2 regions of the Brevibacillus sp. HD3.3A genome follow, and region 1 is predicted to be linked to the other one. Evidence: predicted binding sites of a transcription regulator. Region 1 holds the regulator's gene; the other holds the start of a gene.
The links. The regulator LexA, encoded in region 1, represses DNA repair genes until DNA is damaged. The targets are predictions, from matches to a motif close to CGAACATATGTTCG.
Positions count from the first base shown of each region.

Region 1 (7,530 bases):
CTCGCTTCTTCGATAAAGGCCCGATCCCCCGCCAAAAGAGAGCCTACAGGCGCGCTCAAGCCTTTGGACAGACAGACTTGGACGGTATCGGTATGCTGGCTAAGCGCAGACACAGGCACGCCCAGAGATGCCGCCGCATTGAACAGTCGTGCGCCATCCAAGTGAACGGGGATGTTGTGCTGTTGCGCTACCTCATGCACGCGCTTCATTTGCTCGATCGTAACGACCGCGCCGCCCGCCCGGTTATGTGTATTTTCGATACAAATCAGCTTCGTGCGCGGAAAATGAATGTTGTTGCCGCGAATCGCCTTTTCCACATCTTCTGGACGCAGGGCGCCCCGTTCTCCCGCCAGCGTCCGTGTCTGCACACCAGCCAAAGCCGACATCGCGCCGCCTTCGTAATAAAAAATATGAGAATCCGCTTCCGCAATGACCTCATCGCCGTTCACACAGTGCGTCAACACGGCAATCTGATTGCCTTGCGTGCCGCTTGTGACAAACAAAGCCGCTTCTTTCCCCAGCAGCTCGGCTGCAATCTGTTCGAGTCGGTTAACGGTCGGGTCTTCCCGGTAAACGTCATCGCCCACCTCGGCATCTGCCATGGCCCGAAGCATCGCCTCAGTCGGTTTTGTGACGGTATCGCTGCGCAAATCAATCTTCATGAAAGCGTCCCCTTTTCGCAAGTTTGTCTAGCAACTCTATCACCCAGAACACTTTCCACATTGCATCTGCATTTCCCTCTTTGCTAAGATGGAGAAGAAACTCACATACATACAGTTAGGAGACTTGACCTATGAAGGTAAAGATTACCAAAAATGCAGCGAAGCAGCTCGGCACAATCATGGAACAAGAAGCAGACAAAGACCTGAAGCTGCGTGCCTATATCACTCACGCGCACGGTGACCATGCGCACTACGGTCTTGCTCTGGACAAGCCAACCGAAGAAGATGTAGTTGTCTCCACCGACAAGGAAATTGACGTCATCGTGAAAAAAGACGAGCCATTGCTCGATGGCATCATCATCGACTACTTGTTCCTGCCACAGGAAGGCTTCGTCATCACCAATCCGTCCAAAGGAAATACAGGCGACCATTAATCGGTTCAGCCAGCAAAAATCCCCTCTGCTGTTATTCAGTCAGAGGGGATTTTTCCTGTTCACGCCTGCGTATACAGTTCTTGTGCGAGGTTAGCTAAAAGCGGCGCTTCTTCGCCTGCCATCTGCGTCATCACCAGCCGGTGGACAGGTCTTGTCATCGCCACGTACAACAGCTTCGCGTCCCACTCGTTGTTTTGATAAGATGCAACATCGAGCAAAATCACGGCGTCAAACTGCAAGCCTTTCGTCAAATAAGCTGGCATTACCGTTACGCCGCCCGGAAACTGGTTGTCCTTGCTGCCGAGAAGCGTCAGATCGGCGATACTTTCGGCAAGAGCCTTGTGCGCCTTTTTGCTCGCCAAAATCGTTTTGGTGACAATCGCAATCGTTTGAAAGCCTTCCTGTTGCAAGGCGGCGACTCGCGAACGAATATCGTCCCACAGCTCGGTTCTTGAATGAGCATGAACCATCACCGGCTTTTCCCCATGACGCAAAACCGGCTTGGCGAGAACCGTCTCCGGCAGATCAATCTGTCGCAGCACCTCATTGGCGCATTGCATGATTTCGATCGTCGAACGATAGCTTTGTGCCAGCGTATAGTAGGCGGGACGAAGCTGCTCAAAAATGCCTTGCGTCAGCTCTTCCCACGCGTGAATGCCGCGATAGCTGTGGATGCCTTGGGCAATGTCGCCAACGATGGTCATGGAATTTCGCTTCGTCGCAAGCCCGATGACCGCAACCTCCAATGCGCTCAAATCTTGCGCTTCATCGACAACCGTATGATCAAAATGCTCCGCTTTGTTCATGCCCTCGATAATATGCTGCAAGTACAGTAGCGGCGCGATGTCTTCCGGCTCCAGGCGCTCCTGTTCCAGCAGTGCGGCAGAAGAGGTGCTGACATCACGGATCACCTCGTCCGGGATCGCAGCCGGAGCAAGCTTGCGCAGCAATTCCTCCTCTGCAATCAACTCCCGATACGCCGCAAAAATATCCAGACGTGGAAAGCTGACCAGGTATGTATCCAAAATCTGTTCCAGCATTTTTTCAAATTTGGCCAGCCCTTGCTTGTCGAGATCGACTTTTCGTTCACGCAAATGCGAAAACAGCTGCTTGTTCATTTCCTGCTTCAAATGTTTGCGCAGCGCGTCTACCCTGCGCTGGTACGGCAACGCCCCGAACTGCTCCAGGAAAAATTGCCGGATCGTCTCTCCCGGAATGGAGAAGACTTGCTTTGTTTTGTTGTAAAGAAAACTCAGTTTCTTGAAAGGGATTCTCGTCTCAATCACGTAGCGAATGTATTGCTCCATCGCTTCCTTGCACGCCAGTGAGCCTTTGAAGCGCAGCCTGTTGCGAGTAATCTCCTGTTCACGCTGATCCTGACCTTCCTCAAAAAACAGCTGCAACGGCTTGTCGGGACTGACGATCCGCCAGCCTTTTGGCATGAGCGGTTTGACGAGCCGCGCCGCCCAATCCACAAATGTCGACTGCTGGACATCATCGACGCCGAGTTCAGGCAGCACTTCTGATATGTACGTAAGAAACATCCGGTTTGGCGCGAACACCATGAATTTTTTCGACATCATCGTATCCTGATAGTTGTAGATCAAGTACGACAGCCGATGCAGGGCGATGGTCGTCTTTCCGCTACCTGCCACCCCTTGCACGACGATCGGCCGATCTTTTTCCGCACGGATGATCTCATTTTGCTCTGACTGGATCGTCGCCACGATATCTTTCAAGCGACTGTCATTGGCCATATTCAAATTCGCGTTCAAAAACTCGTCGATGAAACCTTCCTGCAAAAACTCGTCCGGATGCCCCATTTCCCGATTGATCGTCTCTTTCACCGCTCCATCGTAAATCCCGACAATCTCTCCGTCCTCAATCGCAAAGTTGCGCTTCAACCGCACCTCTCCGCGAACAATCTCGCGCCCCATCCGGTAAAACGCATCCTTGCTCTCTCCGGAGTAATAGAGACTGGCAATGGGCGCTCGCCAATCCACGACAATCGAATCGAACGTATCGCTGCGGACAATTCCGCGTTTTCCGATATACACCTGATCCAGCTCGTAAATCTCGTCTTTGAGAAAATCCACACGTCCGAAATACGGTTTGTCTCGCCCGTGATCTTCCAGATACCGCAAATCTTTGGCCTTGTTGTAGTTCACGACCTGTTTCACATAGTCATCGGTTGCTTCGTTAATTTCCTCACGCAGTTGAACAATCTCGTCGTCAATGAGCGCAATCGTCTCTTTCAGCTTGTTTTGTTCTGCTTCGTAATCGCGGTGCTGGGTACTCACACCCATCCCCCCTCTCAGCTTTATCCATTATTTTTTATTATTGCATTTGCCGGGCAAGCCAAATCCCTACGGCGCATGAGGACAGCCCGACCACGATACTCGCGAGTGCATACAGCGTCCCGCGCAGCCATTGCCCGTCGCCCCAAAAAGAAACAACCTCCAGAGAAAAGGTGGAAAACGTCGTGAAGCCACCCATAACCCCTGTGGTAAACAAAATATACACTTCGGGAGAAATGCCTCCCCGCTCTTTGCCGATCACAAACAACACGCCGATCAAAAATGAGCCGATGATGTTGGCTAACCAGGTGCCGATTGGCCACCCCGGCTGATTCGCCGCCAAAGACAACCAATAGCGAAACAATGAACCGACAGCACCGCCTACCGCTACAGCCACCCACGCCATCTGTTTTCCTCCTCTGTCGAATACCTGATAGTCATAAGGAACAAAAAGACACCCGAGCGTCAAGCAAGGATGTCTGCCTTATCAATACAAGTGAGCTTAATGTTTGGGACGATTCTCTTCAAGATCTTCCACATAACGGATGGAATCGAGATTCGCTTTCAGCGATGCCTTGACCGCATCAATGTACTTTTGTCGCAGAGCTTGCTGCTCTTGCTTTTCCTCATCGGTCAAACCAACCTCGCGCGATTTTTTGACCAGTTCGTTGATTCGTTTGATTTCCGCGTCAGATACCACGTACGGTTCCTCCCACCCAGTAGTAATGCCGTTTAATTATATCACATCAGGGCGAACTCGCAAGATGGAGACGAACCGGCAAGTGCTTTCTATCATTTCGGATCGGGAATGAGCAAGGTCTGTCCCGGATAAATCAGATTGCTCTGCAGATCGTTCGCCTCTTTAATATCCTGGATCAGATCGCGTACATCGACCGTCTCCGTTTGATGGCGGACTGCAATGGTCCACAAGCTGTCACCGTCGCGAACCGTCACTTCTGTTCCTTTTAGCGGCTCAGCGTGCGAAGAAGCAAACACCAGTTCGGTCAACAAGTAAAAAAAGAGAGAAAACGTAATCAGGAACAACAGGGCTTGGCCTCTGGTAATACCAAAACGGACGCGACGGGACGATTCTTTTTCAAAACGGTTAGGAATAGACATGACATTCATGGGATAACCTCCTACAAACATACGTTCTATAAGTTCGTACCCCAATCATAAATGAGAACATATGTTCATGTCAATACGAAAACCTGCCCCTTTGCAAAATTCACGCAGGTGACGGCAAGATGGCCAATTCCCCTTTTGGTATGGGACAATCCGCGAACAGCCATGCTTCTGGCTCGCACCAACCATTCGACAAGAAACGTTCTTTCGGGCAAAAATTCCTGTTCGCCTTTTTATCGAACTTATGTTTGTCGAACGCAAGCTCCCATGGTATAATATAGGAAAATATGTTCGAGAAATCAGGGGTGTCTTTTTATGTCAAAATTATCTAGCAGACAACAAGCCATCATCGAATTCATTCGGAAGGAAGTTCGCGACAAAGGTTATCCTCCATCTGTGCGCGAAATCGGCGAAGCTGTCGGACTGGCTTCCAGCTCTACCGTACACGGCCACTTGGCCCGCCTGGAAAAGAAAGGCCTGATTCGCCGCGACCCGACCAAACCGCGCGCGATCGAGCTGTTGTCTGAAGAAGATCGCTTCCAGGACAACTTCGAAGACTCCGTTGTCCGCGTTCCTGTCATTGGGAAAGTAACCGCCGGACAACCGATCACGGCGATTGAGGACGTAGAGGAATACTTCCCGCTTCCAGAAAATATCGTGACTTCAGACAAGGTGTACATGCTGCGCGTGTCCGGAAACAGTATGATCGACGCCGGAATCCTCGACGGAGACTACGTCATCGTGCGCCAGCAGCATGTAGCAAACAACGGAGATATCGTTGTCGCCATGACCGAAGAAGACGAAGCAACCGTCAAGCGCTTTTTCAAAGAAAAAAACCACTTCCGTCTCCAGCCTGAGAACGCCACGATGGAACCGATCATTTTGGACGCCGTTTCCATTCTCGGCAAAGTCATCGGCGTCTACCGCCTCATTCACTAATTTCGCGACATACAAAAAGGACAGCCATCGCTGTCCTTTTTTCTCTCTATCTGGCGAGGAAAAACCAGATAATCATGGTCACCTGCAACACTACTTTGACTACTGCGCTTCCCAAAAAGCCGATCAGGGAGCCAAAGCCCGCTTTGACCGCCCGCTCGAAAGGCTGGTTCTGCACCAACAGCTCTACCAGCACGACGAAGACAAACGGCAAAACGATCATCCCGAATGGCGGAAACACGAAAATCCCGAGAAAAATCCCTGCGGCCGCCGCCACCGATGACCATTTGGAGCCGCCGTATTTTTTCACGAAATACATGTTGGTCAACAAGTCAGCGCCGTACAGCAATATACTGAATACCACCATTCCCCACCAGAAGGACGCTGGCAACCCCGCTCCCGGATCTGCTATGAAAAAGTGGTAGAGCAAAAAGCCTGCCCACAGCAAAATCGTATCGGGTAACACAGGCAAAAATATACCTGCAATACTGAGCGCGAATAGCACCAAAACAACGATCCAGAGTAAAATATCCATCTGCATGCACTCCCCTCACATAGGTAATACGAGCAAAAGCGATTTTTGTTGCACACTTGTTTTCGCGAATCTATCATACTTGTTGCGACAAACATCTGCAAATACCGAAGGAAACAGGAGTTTTCTATGACGAGAAACTGGCGTGATCTCACCTATTTGCAAAACGGTACAGCAAAACAGCAAACAGCCGCACGAGCCATCGAACAAAGCGCGGTCTTGCAACGCCTGCAAGCTTTTGATCCGGTGCTCGCCGGAACGATTCCGCTCGACATCGATCTTGGCGACAGTGATTTGGACATCGTCTGCGAATGCTACGATCTTGAGCTGTTCGCCGAGATCGCCCGCAGCTTTTACGCAGACTGCGAAGGATACCAGGAAGCCCGCATGCCGGTACAAGCTGTGCCCACATGTCTTGTCTCCTTTTTTGCCCACGGCTTCTGGTTCGAGCTTTTTGCCCAACCGCGCCCCGTCGAACAACAAAACGCGTATCGGCACATGATCATCGAACATCGCTTGCTGCAACTGGCAGGACCGAAAGCGCGGCAGCACATCCGCCAGCTCAAACAAAACGGCTTGAAGACAGAGCCAGCTTTTGCCTCCTACTTTCACATCCCGGGAGCTGACCCGTACCAAGCGTTGCTTGCGCTGGAGCCATGGACAGATGATCAGTTGCTTGACCTGATCGTCGGCCGATAAGCCGCAAAGATCGTGTTTTTTGAGTAACTTGGCAAAGCGCTCGCAAACATCTGCGCATGAAAATCGCTGCAAGATGATCTATAATGGAAGGAACTGCGCAGAGTTTGCGTACTGCACAGGAAGGTATGAATCGTGATCGAGGGGGTGTATGGTTGGTGAATGGATTCAGTTTGCCAGATACTGCAGCGTCTCATGCAAAGCCTGGAAATAAAAAGGCGATACTTTGCATGAGGTGGACAGTCGTTTAGACAATACATCGCCTACCGTTATGTATCTCATTTTTTATTTTCCGGCTTTGCCCCTTATTTGAATGCCAAAATAAGGAGCGAGCGAAAATGAAATATGCGAATGCAGCCAATATGCTGCCAGAAAGCCTGATTGCAGAAATCCAGAAGTATGTGCAAGGGGAAACCATCTATATCCCGAAGTTAAAAACCACACATTATAAATGGGGAACCCGCTCTGGCGGAAGAAAACAGCTGGATGAAAGGAACAACCTGATCCGCAACGCTTTTCGCGAAGGCGTGTCCATTCCACAGCTGGCCGAACAGTACTTTCTCTCGATCGAAACGATCAAAAAAATCGTATATGTCAAATAGACTCAGGCACTGATCTGTCCCCAAGACGATCAGTGCTTCTTCTATGCCGAGTTTTGTTTAGAATCGTTCTTTCCCTATCAAGCGCAGCCGTTTGCTTTTAAAGTAAAAGAGACAAAACTGCTGCGTTCTTCCACCAGCGCAGCGGACACATACAGGAGGTACACGATCACATGCAACCGTTTATTTTTCCCCACCACTACAACTTTATCAAATGGCAGGTGCAAAACTTGTTGAATGCGTATACGG
Region 1 covers NZ_CP085874.1:3,536,396-3,543,925, forward strand. Annotated here, with positions in the region: gene ltaE (low-specificity L-threonine aldolase) at 1-662, opposite strand, end outside; gene HP435_RS16135 (HesB/IscA family protein) at 794-1,096, shown strand; gene HP435_RS16140 (HelD family protein) at 1,156-3,396, opposite strand; gene crcB (fluoride efflux transporter CrcB) at 3,434-3,799, opposite strand; gene HP435_RS16150 (DUF896 domain-containing protein) at 3,896-4,093, opposite strand; gene HP435_RS16155 (cell division suppressor protein YneA) at 4,186-4,521, opposite strand; gene lexA (transcriptional repressor LexA) at 4,834-5,457, shown strand; gene HP435_RS16165 (DUF456 domain-containing protein) at 5,504-5,989, opposite strand; gene HP435_RS16170 (DUF4269 domain-containing protein) at 6,116-6,685, shown strand; gene HP435_RS16175 (CD3324 family protein) at 6,970-7,284, shown strand; gene HP435_RS16180 (FusB/FusC family EF-G-binding protein) at 7,455-7,530, shown strand, end outside.

Region 2 (7,530 bases), 1.7 Mb from region 1:
GAAGCCGAGTATGCCGATAGCGATGAGTAAAGATGCTTCAAAAACTCGAAACTTTATAAGATATCGGAAAAATAATATCAGCAAAATGTACTGCAGCGGCATATCAACCTCAGGAAGATCGAAAACCATCCGGAATACATATGACGTCACTGCCAAGGTACTAGCGATAATCGCAAGTTCCTTTTTGTAGTCCCAAAAGGGGAACCGGAATAACTTGAAAATAAAGGCCAGAACTACCATGATATCTGCGAACCCGAGTAAGAAGTAAAGAATAGTGTTCACTCGCATGTCTCCTTTGCATGTCTCCTCACCTTACAATATCCGTACTTTTCTGCTTTATCAAGTTATTGTAATTTCAAAAAGCCCCGCTCAGCAGAGTAGGGCTTTTTCACATTGGCCAAAGGTCATGTGCCTTGGCTTGTTTCCATCCTTTTTTTCGAACGAAATCCAAAAATTTTTTTTGAATGGATGGAGACGGTATGTAGTTGGGATCATTGCATGCTTTGGTGACAATCGGATTACTTATTTTTGTTTCCTGCTCAACTTCTTTCTGCATGATCCTATTCTGATCCAGGAACTTACCCAATGGTGTTCTGCTCTTTCCAAGTCCAAACATGTTCATCACCTCTATCCAACATTCTTTCCAAGTTGTACATGTTTCAAACTGATTTTTGACTCGTACTTAAAAAATCTTTGAATATTGGACAACTGGTAGCGCATCACATAGTAACATCAAAAGAGTTCGCAACCTAGTTCGCTACCTCTTTCGCATCCCTGGCGTAGCCAACGAACAACAAAGCGAACGAAAAACCTCTTACGCACCAAGGCTCAGCCGCTCATTTTATGGTTCGTTTTTACTGCAACTGTTTCTTGCAGAAACAACAGTGAGGTGGTGTGATGTGCTGCTGGAAATACTTTCGTCGGCAGTATTTGGCGGAGTGGCGTTGTATGCTCATCTACAAAAGTCTGGTGCGACAAATGACAGCGAGAAGCTGAACAAGATTTTTTCGCTGACTGGCCTGAACGTTCGCGATAAAGACAAAACCTACACTGCGCAGCTCGTGAAAAAAGTGAACCATGGCTGGGGTACCGAGTACCGCTATCGCATACCGCTTGGCCGGAGCTTTGAGGACTACCACGCGAAGCTGCCTCACATTCAAGACGGCTTGAACAACCGCAGTACAACGCTGCAGATATCGCTCGCCGACCTAAAGACGTTGAATCGCATGCAGCCCCTTTTTCCACAGATCAAAGATTTGCTCACGAAGAAAAAAGCTGCAAAGAAAGAGGTCGAGATGTCCTTTGACGGCCTGCTCAAATTAAAGGTCTACAACACTCCGATGCCTACTCTGGTCAGCTATGAAGCTACTCCTCTTTCTGATGGATGGAGCGTCCCGGTCGGCCAGATCAGAGAAGGGAATGCCATCATCCAGCACGACTTTGAACAGATACCGCATATGGTTGTCGGCGGCGCTACCCGGTACGGCAAGTCGAATTACCTCAACATGCTGATTGCCACTCTTTTGTCACAGCAGCCGGAACACGTGCGCTTTACCCTGATCGATCTGAAAGGCGGCGTGGAGTTTGCGGGCTATCGGCATATTAAACAGGTCGCCCACTATGCAGAGGAACCGGAAGAGGCAGAGGAGGCGCTACTGAATGTTGTCGAGGAAATGCGGGCAAAGCAGCAGGCTTTTAAACAGCGCGGAGTCAAGAACGTCCAGGAGGCAAAAGACCCGATCCGGCACTTTGTTATTGTTGACGAGGTCGGAGAGCTGAACCCAGACGAGGCAGTAACGAAGGAAGAACGCCAGCTTAAAGAACGCTGCCAAACCTATATGAGCCAGATTGCGCGGCTTGGTGCCGGGCTTGGTTACCGACAGATACTCGCCACACAGTACCCGACGGGTGACGTCATTCCGCGTCAGTGTAAACAAAACAGCGACGCCAAGCTGTGCTTTCGGGTGCAGACGGCCACCGCTTCCAGAGTCGTGCTCGATGAAACTGGAGCTGAAACGCTGCCGGAGATACGCGGTCGCGCCATATACCAGACGGCCGACAAACGGCAGATCGTGCAGACACCGTTGATTGACACGCAGACCATCCGACATGTCGTGCAGCCGCACATCGTTATCAAACCGAGAAAGGAGCAGAACGATGCAGGCAACAATCAGCAGAGTGGAACGACAGGAGCAAATCCTCCAGAGTCTGGACAGATTCGGTTTTTTGAGTAGGGTCCATATTCAACGGCTCCACCGCCTGGGTGGGGATCGTAACGCGCAGAAGGTTCTCAAACAGATGGAAGAGTACCTGTGCAGCTTTCGTGAAGAAGGCTACGGGGCCGTTTACTACCTCAGCAAGGTCGGTCGGCAGATGATCGGCTCGCAGAAAGTCGTCAAGCGAACGTTGCAGGTCAGGCACGCGCTTATGAGAAACGATTTCTTCTTTTACATGCGTTGCCCCATCAACTGGAAGCACGAGGTCAAAGTGACAGATGGTATGACTACTCTCGTCACAGACGTCCACTTTATCAAAAACAGAGCCCATCAGTTCCTTGAGGTGGATAACACGCAATCCATGGCTGAGAACTGCGCAAAAATCAAGCGATATCGGGAAATGTTCGATAGAGGGGTTTTTCAAAGGGAGTTTGGTTACTTTCCGACTCTACATGTCGTTACAGTCAGCAAAAGCCGAGTAAGGCGTTTCGAGGAGATGTGCACGGGAATGCCTGCGAGGATTTACTGCATCCAAGACATCAAGTAAGGAGTGATCAACATGGCGAAGACAGAAGTGATAAAGTTTCGAGACTTCATGGACGGGACGTGGAAACAGCCGAAAAGCAAGCAGGCAGACGTCAAAAAGGTAAGAGACACGCTTGTAAAGTCAGGCGTACTCATCCCACTGGCCTTCTCCACTGCGGCTCAGGCGCACGCCGCGGAAAGTATTAAAACCGTCGCATCCACCGCTATCGCCGGAACGACACTACAACTACTCGCTCATGCTCTTGATCCAGTAACACAGATATTCGTAGCTCTATCACTTCCGATTGCATCGATCGTGCTGATCGGTGGTTGCTACTTCTTCATGTTTGGTCAGTCGGAACGAGCTTGGACCACCTTGCAAAACGCCGGGCTTGGGTATATCCTCATCCAGTTATCTCCTCTGTTTCTCAAGGTGCTGGAGCAAGTTGGCAAGAGCATATGACGAGCTGCGTAAAGGGCGGTAAACCTCAGTCACGCCCGCAGATATGCTCTGATTGCCTACGAAGAGGCGCCAGGTAAGTGTCACATTAAACAGCCCGCCTCTCTTTTGCGGAGGCGGGTCAGTTACTTCCAGTATGCAGTATGTCTCAGTCTAATCCTGCGGACTGTGCCAACCTACGAGCGTCCAGCCTTTCCAACTGTTTACTGACCGTTTTGTTTTGCCTTGTTGAGATCGTTTTATCTGCATCAGACCTGCCCGTGCCTGTTCGACCGTGCCAGGTAACATTTCAGAGTGTTCACGTAACCACAGGTTAAGATTGCGGAACGTATATGTTTCACCTTCTGGCGACCGGATCACCCATACCAAGGCATTTTGGTTTGTTTCAAAAGGACCAGAAAGCGGACTCATCTTTGCGGCAACAGTACCTTTTTTCAGATTAGCGCTTTGGCCGCGAGAGGCAAGCTTGGCTTTTTTCTCGGCGCTCCACCTTCGTGCGCGTCCGGTGTTAACTCTCCGCGCTCTCTCGCTGCGGCATCGCGGTGAGCAGGTAACCTTTTTGTCGCTAGGAGATGCAACAAATGCGGCATCACAAATCACGCAATGCCTGATCATGGCTTCACTGTAAGCAAGTGGCGGATAGTATCGTAGTGCCAGTAGCCGCGCCCGTTGTCATCGTGACCGTCATAAGCTGGTAATGTACCGCGATCAATCCGACCTTTTATAGCTGCGCGCGAGACCCCCAGAGCACGCGCAAGATCGGCTGAAGCGAAGTTTCCAGATATATCACCAGGACCGAACGTTCTGCCGTCTGGTGCAATGAGCACAGGTTGACCATAGGAGCTGCCAACGTGATCTGTCGTAAGTCGCCATCCAGCCCAGATCCCTGTTCCTATCCAGATATCACCATTCTGCGAGTTCTGCTGCATACTGTTCAACCTCCGTTCCTTCGAAGATCGAGCGGAGCGAAGAAAAGTCAATTTCGTCGTAAGAGCATGCGTTTTCTTCACAAAAGGAGTTAATGATTTCGGTCACGTCCAACGCGATCTGTGCGCTGAGAATCTCATCGATGCGAGATTGAGTTTCCTCATCCGCGTTGTCGTACATTTTTTCCAGACGTTTCAGGGCTTCCAAACGATGGCTGCCGGTTACAAGCCCTGTGTCCTCAACATAGAGGATCGGTGCGCCTTGCCAACCATTTTCGAGCATCGAAGCAACAAGTTCTTGCACTTTCGTTTCTTCAACCGGGTTAATCCCTGCATAGTTTTTAATATCGAAATATGTTGTCATCGTCATCGCTCCCCTCTTGTTATGACTTAATAATACTAGAACATTAACATTTTGTTAATGGGAACAAATAAGAACGCACTGTGAATTATTTCTTTTTAACAGGATCGTACAGCCGTAATGCTGTCCATCGGTATCCACTGCCAGTCCTCCTCGTTTGCCAGCTTGATCAGGCGCGCGTTCTGATCGATGAATTTGACCACACCCCACATGTTACGCATTGTGCCAGCCAGTGTCTGAAAAGACATCACATTTTTTCATCAAAGAAAGTCAGGAAAAGTAAAAATAATTGTTTTACTTTGTAATACTATATGGTATAATATATAAAGAAACCAAGGAAAGGGGAAAGCAAAATGCTGGTAGCACGATGGAATATCCAAAAAGATATCACGTTGGAAGAAATGCAAAACTTCAACTCTTCAGATCGTCAGTCTGGAATGGTTTTCCGCATATTTGATGGTGTATGTGCATCAGACTGTGCTACTTATCTGATCTATCTGATTGCCCGGACAATCTTTAACGATAACGGAAAGTTATGCAGTTGCTTCCGAACAAAAAAGAGCCTTGGCGAAATCGTTTTGATGGAAGCAGAAGATACTGGAAACCGATGCATGGATAGACGCCCAATCGTAAAGCCAACCACTGTGATAAAAAGGATACCGGTTGCAGCATTCATCGATTGGAGACGCCTGCGAGATGAACTGAACGTTGTACCAGGTGAAGCGTTCTCTGAGATTCGTGACCTCCTTGACGCAGAACATCAGCAGGAGATCCCATATTCTGCGGAACTCAAGTTTCACGGATATATCGAACTTGACAAGGATGAGCAAGAAGTTCGCATGTCCGTTTCAAGAGATAAGTTCAAAGCTTACCTACAAGGAAAATATAACGCAGTTATTAAGGGTTGATGAGATGAAAATTGATTTGGACGACATCATGGGTCTTTCAGAAGTCAGTGATATGATTGGTAAGTCTAAGCAATATGTGAAGACTTACATTGATCGGGGACAGTTCCCGGAGCCAGTAAAAGTGCTTGCTTGTGGTTCGATTTGGCTCCGAGGCCAGATACAAGCGTGGATGGATACACCACGACGTCCAAGAGGTAGGCGAAGAAAAGAAAACTGATTGTGTATTGTGTAGGCACTATAAGAGTGAAATGGTAGGGTGGTAACGATGTCGAAAAGATCATCAATCATGCTAGAGAGGGAAATGTTGGAGACAATGGCCGTTTATACTTATGAACGGTATGAAAGTGGATGTGAGATTGTTGATTTTGCGGCCTATCAGCTGCTGGAGATCATAGATGATTACGAAAGGCTGCGTATGTTGTATAAACCTAGTGTGGCGTCACTAACTTTTACTGAAACACATAAGGAAGACTTAAAAAGCTTATGTCCTTCTGATAGTCCACGTTCTCTTTTTGTTAAGGCGCCGATTTTAGAAGTGATGCGGCTTTTGGACTCATATATAAGTCTTCGTGATCAGGAAGACATGGAGTAAAAGTATGAAACAAGAAACAAGCCCGTTTTGGGAGGAGTACAAAAAAACAGCCAAACTGGTGTCCTGGGAAAATGAAAAGGCCATGCAGGTAAGCGGTGGAAAAGTAACTGTCAGGAGTGTGTTTGCGAGGCTTGTAAACCTTGAAAAAGAAATCTCTTGGCTCCAGAAAGTCATAGAGTCAGATAGGGATATACCAAGCTCAATTGCTGATATGTTACAAAACTCACTGGAAGAACGTTTACAACTGAAAGCTCGTTTAGAGAAAGTTCTTGATGAAACCACCGTTGAACTTCCGGATTAAAACGAGAAACCCGCTAACCACTTGGCGGGTTCTTTGTTGTAATTGACTGTAGAAATCTTTCCAGACGAACTTGGCACTCTGCTTTCAAAATTTCAATGTTGTAATAGTCTTTGTATTGATAGCCGCGATGAGTCACTAGAACATCGTATCTAAATCCGTCGACTAATTTTTGCGAGTGAAGCTTTCCTCCCGATCTGGTGAACTGTCGGCGGTATTCGTGGTGTTTCCGCTCTGCCCATTGTGACACAGCATCAAGAATTGGACGGTATGATAACTTGAGTTCGATCAGATCAAGACTGTCTGCATCCCGGGCTACCGCCTTGAACAACATGCCATACAAAATCATTTCATGCAGCGCGTTCCGCCAATCGCCAGAATGGTTCATCATTTCTAACACACCACCATAATACAAACAAACGTTTGTTTGTATTATATGCGAACAACTAGCGAACATGCAAATAATAAGCTCCACTTTTAGCGGAGCAATACCTTGCCTATTTTAGGTATCCACCAGGGAAACAATCTCATATTTTCTTTATAGCGAAATCGTGTAATATAAATTGGTGAAGAGGAGGAAAAAGAGGGAATTAATAGCGAATGATTTAAGGGGTCCTAAATAAACGCGATTAGGAGTGAAATCGATGAAAGATGTAATATATTTGGATACTTCGTTTCTCCATTCCTTTATGGCACAAATAAACAGTGGATTGCCAGCACTTACCAACACCGAATTTCAAGAATCTCAAACCAGTACTTCAGCTCAAACCGTTACCGCTGATTCAACAAATGAGATGTTAGGAGAAGTGTCACTTGGTGAAATCGACATTGTAGTATTTAAAAGTCCTTCAGCAAAAGGACAATACAAGTACATAAATAAAAAAGGGAACTCTTCTAGTATTTCTCTTGCTCAGCTGGAAGCAGGGAAAGAAATAATTTCTAAGCAGTTGCATGATAATGCTTTAACGGAATTCGAAAAATATCTTCTTGAAAAAGAAGCCCTAGTTCAAATAACCATTGACAACAATGCCGAAATTGGCGAATACATAAAACTAACTGGATCATTTAGCGTTGTTGATTTAGGCTATTTTAAAAGCGTACTAAATAAAAGCACCTTTGAAAAGTTTATGCGGAACACTGTGGAACAAGAGATGGCTGCAGCCCTTCATGAGCTTGAAAGAGAAAACTTGAATAATGCACAAAAAAATTCGAAAAGGAAGCAAATAAAGGATCTTTATGAAAGT
Region 2 covers NZ_CP085874.1:1,790,112-1,797,641, reverse strand. Annotated here, with positions in the region: gene HP435_RS08805 (hypothetical protein) at 1-282, opposite strand, end outside; gene HP435_RS08800 (transcriptional regulator) at 389-616, opposite strand; gene HP435_RS08795 (FtsK/SpoIIIE domain-containing protein) at 900-2,234, shown strand; gene HP435_RS08790 (replication-relaxation family protein) at 2,158-2,763, shown strand; gene HP435_RS08785 (hypothetical protein) at 2,776-3,204, shown strand; gene HP435_RS08780 (ParB N-terminal domain-containing protein) at 4,105-4,497, opposite strand; gene HP435_RS08775 (YolD-like family protein) at 4,587-4,736, opposite strand; gene HP435_RS08770 (hypothetical protein) at 4,842-5,396, shown strand; gene HP435_RS08765 (hypothetical protein) at 5,662-5,988, shown strand; gene HP435_RS08760 (hypothetical protein) at 5,993-6,289, shown strand; gene HP435_RS08755 (YhjD family protein) at 6,303-6,677, opposite strand; gene HP435_RS08750 (DUF6414 family protein) at 6,931-7,530, shown strand, end outside.
Region 2: the regulator LexA is predicted to act here: its motif matches at 6,703-6,716, upstream of HP435_RS08755 (YhjD family protein).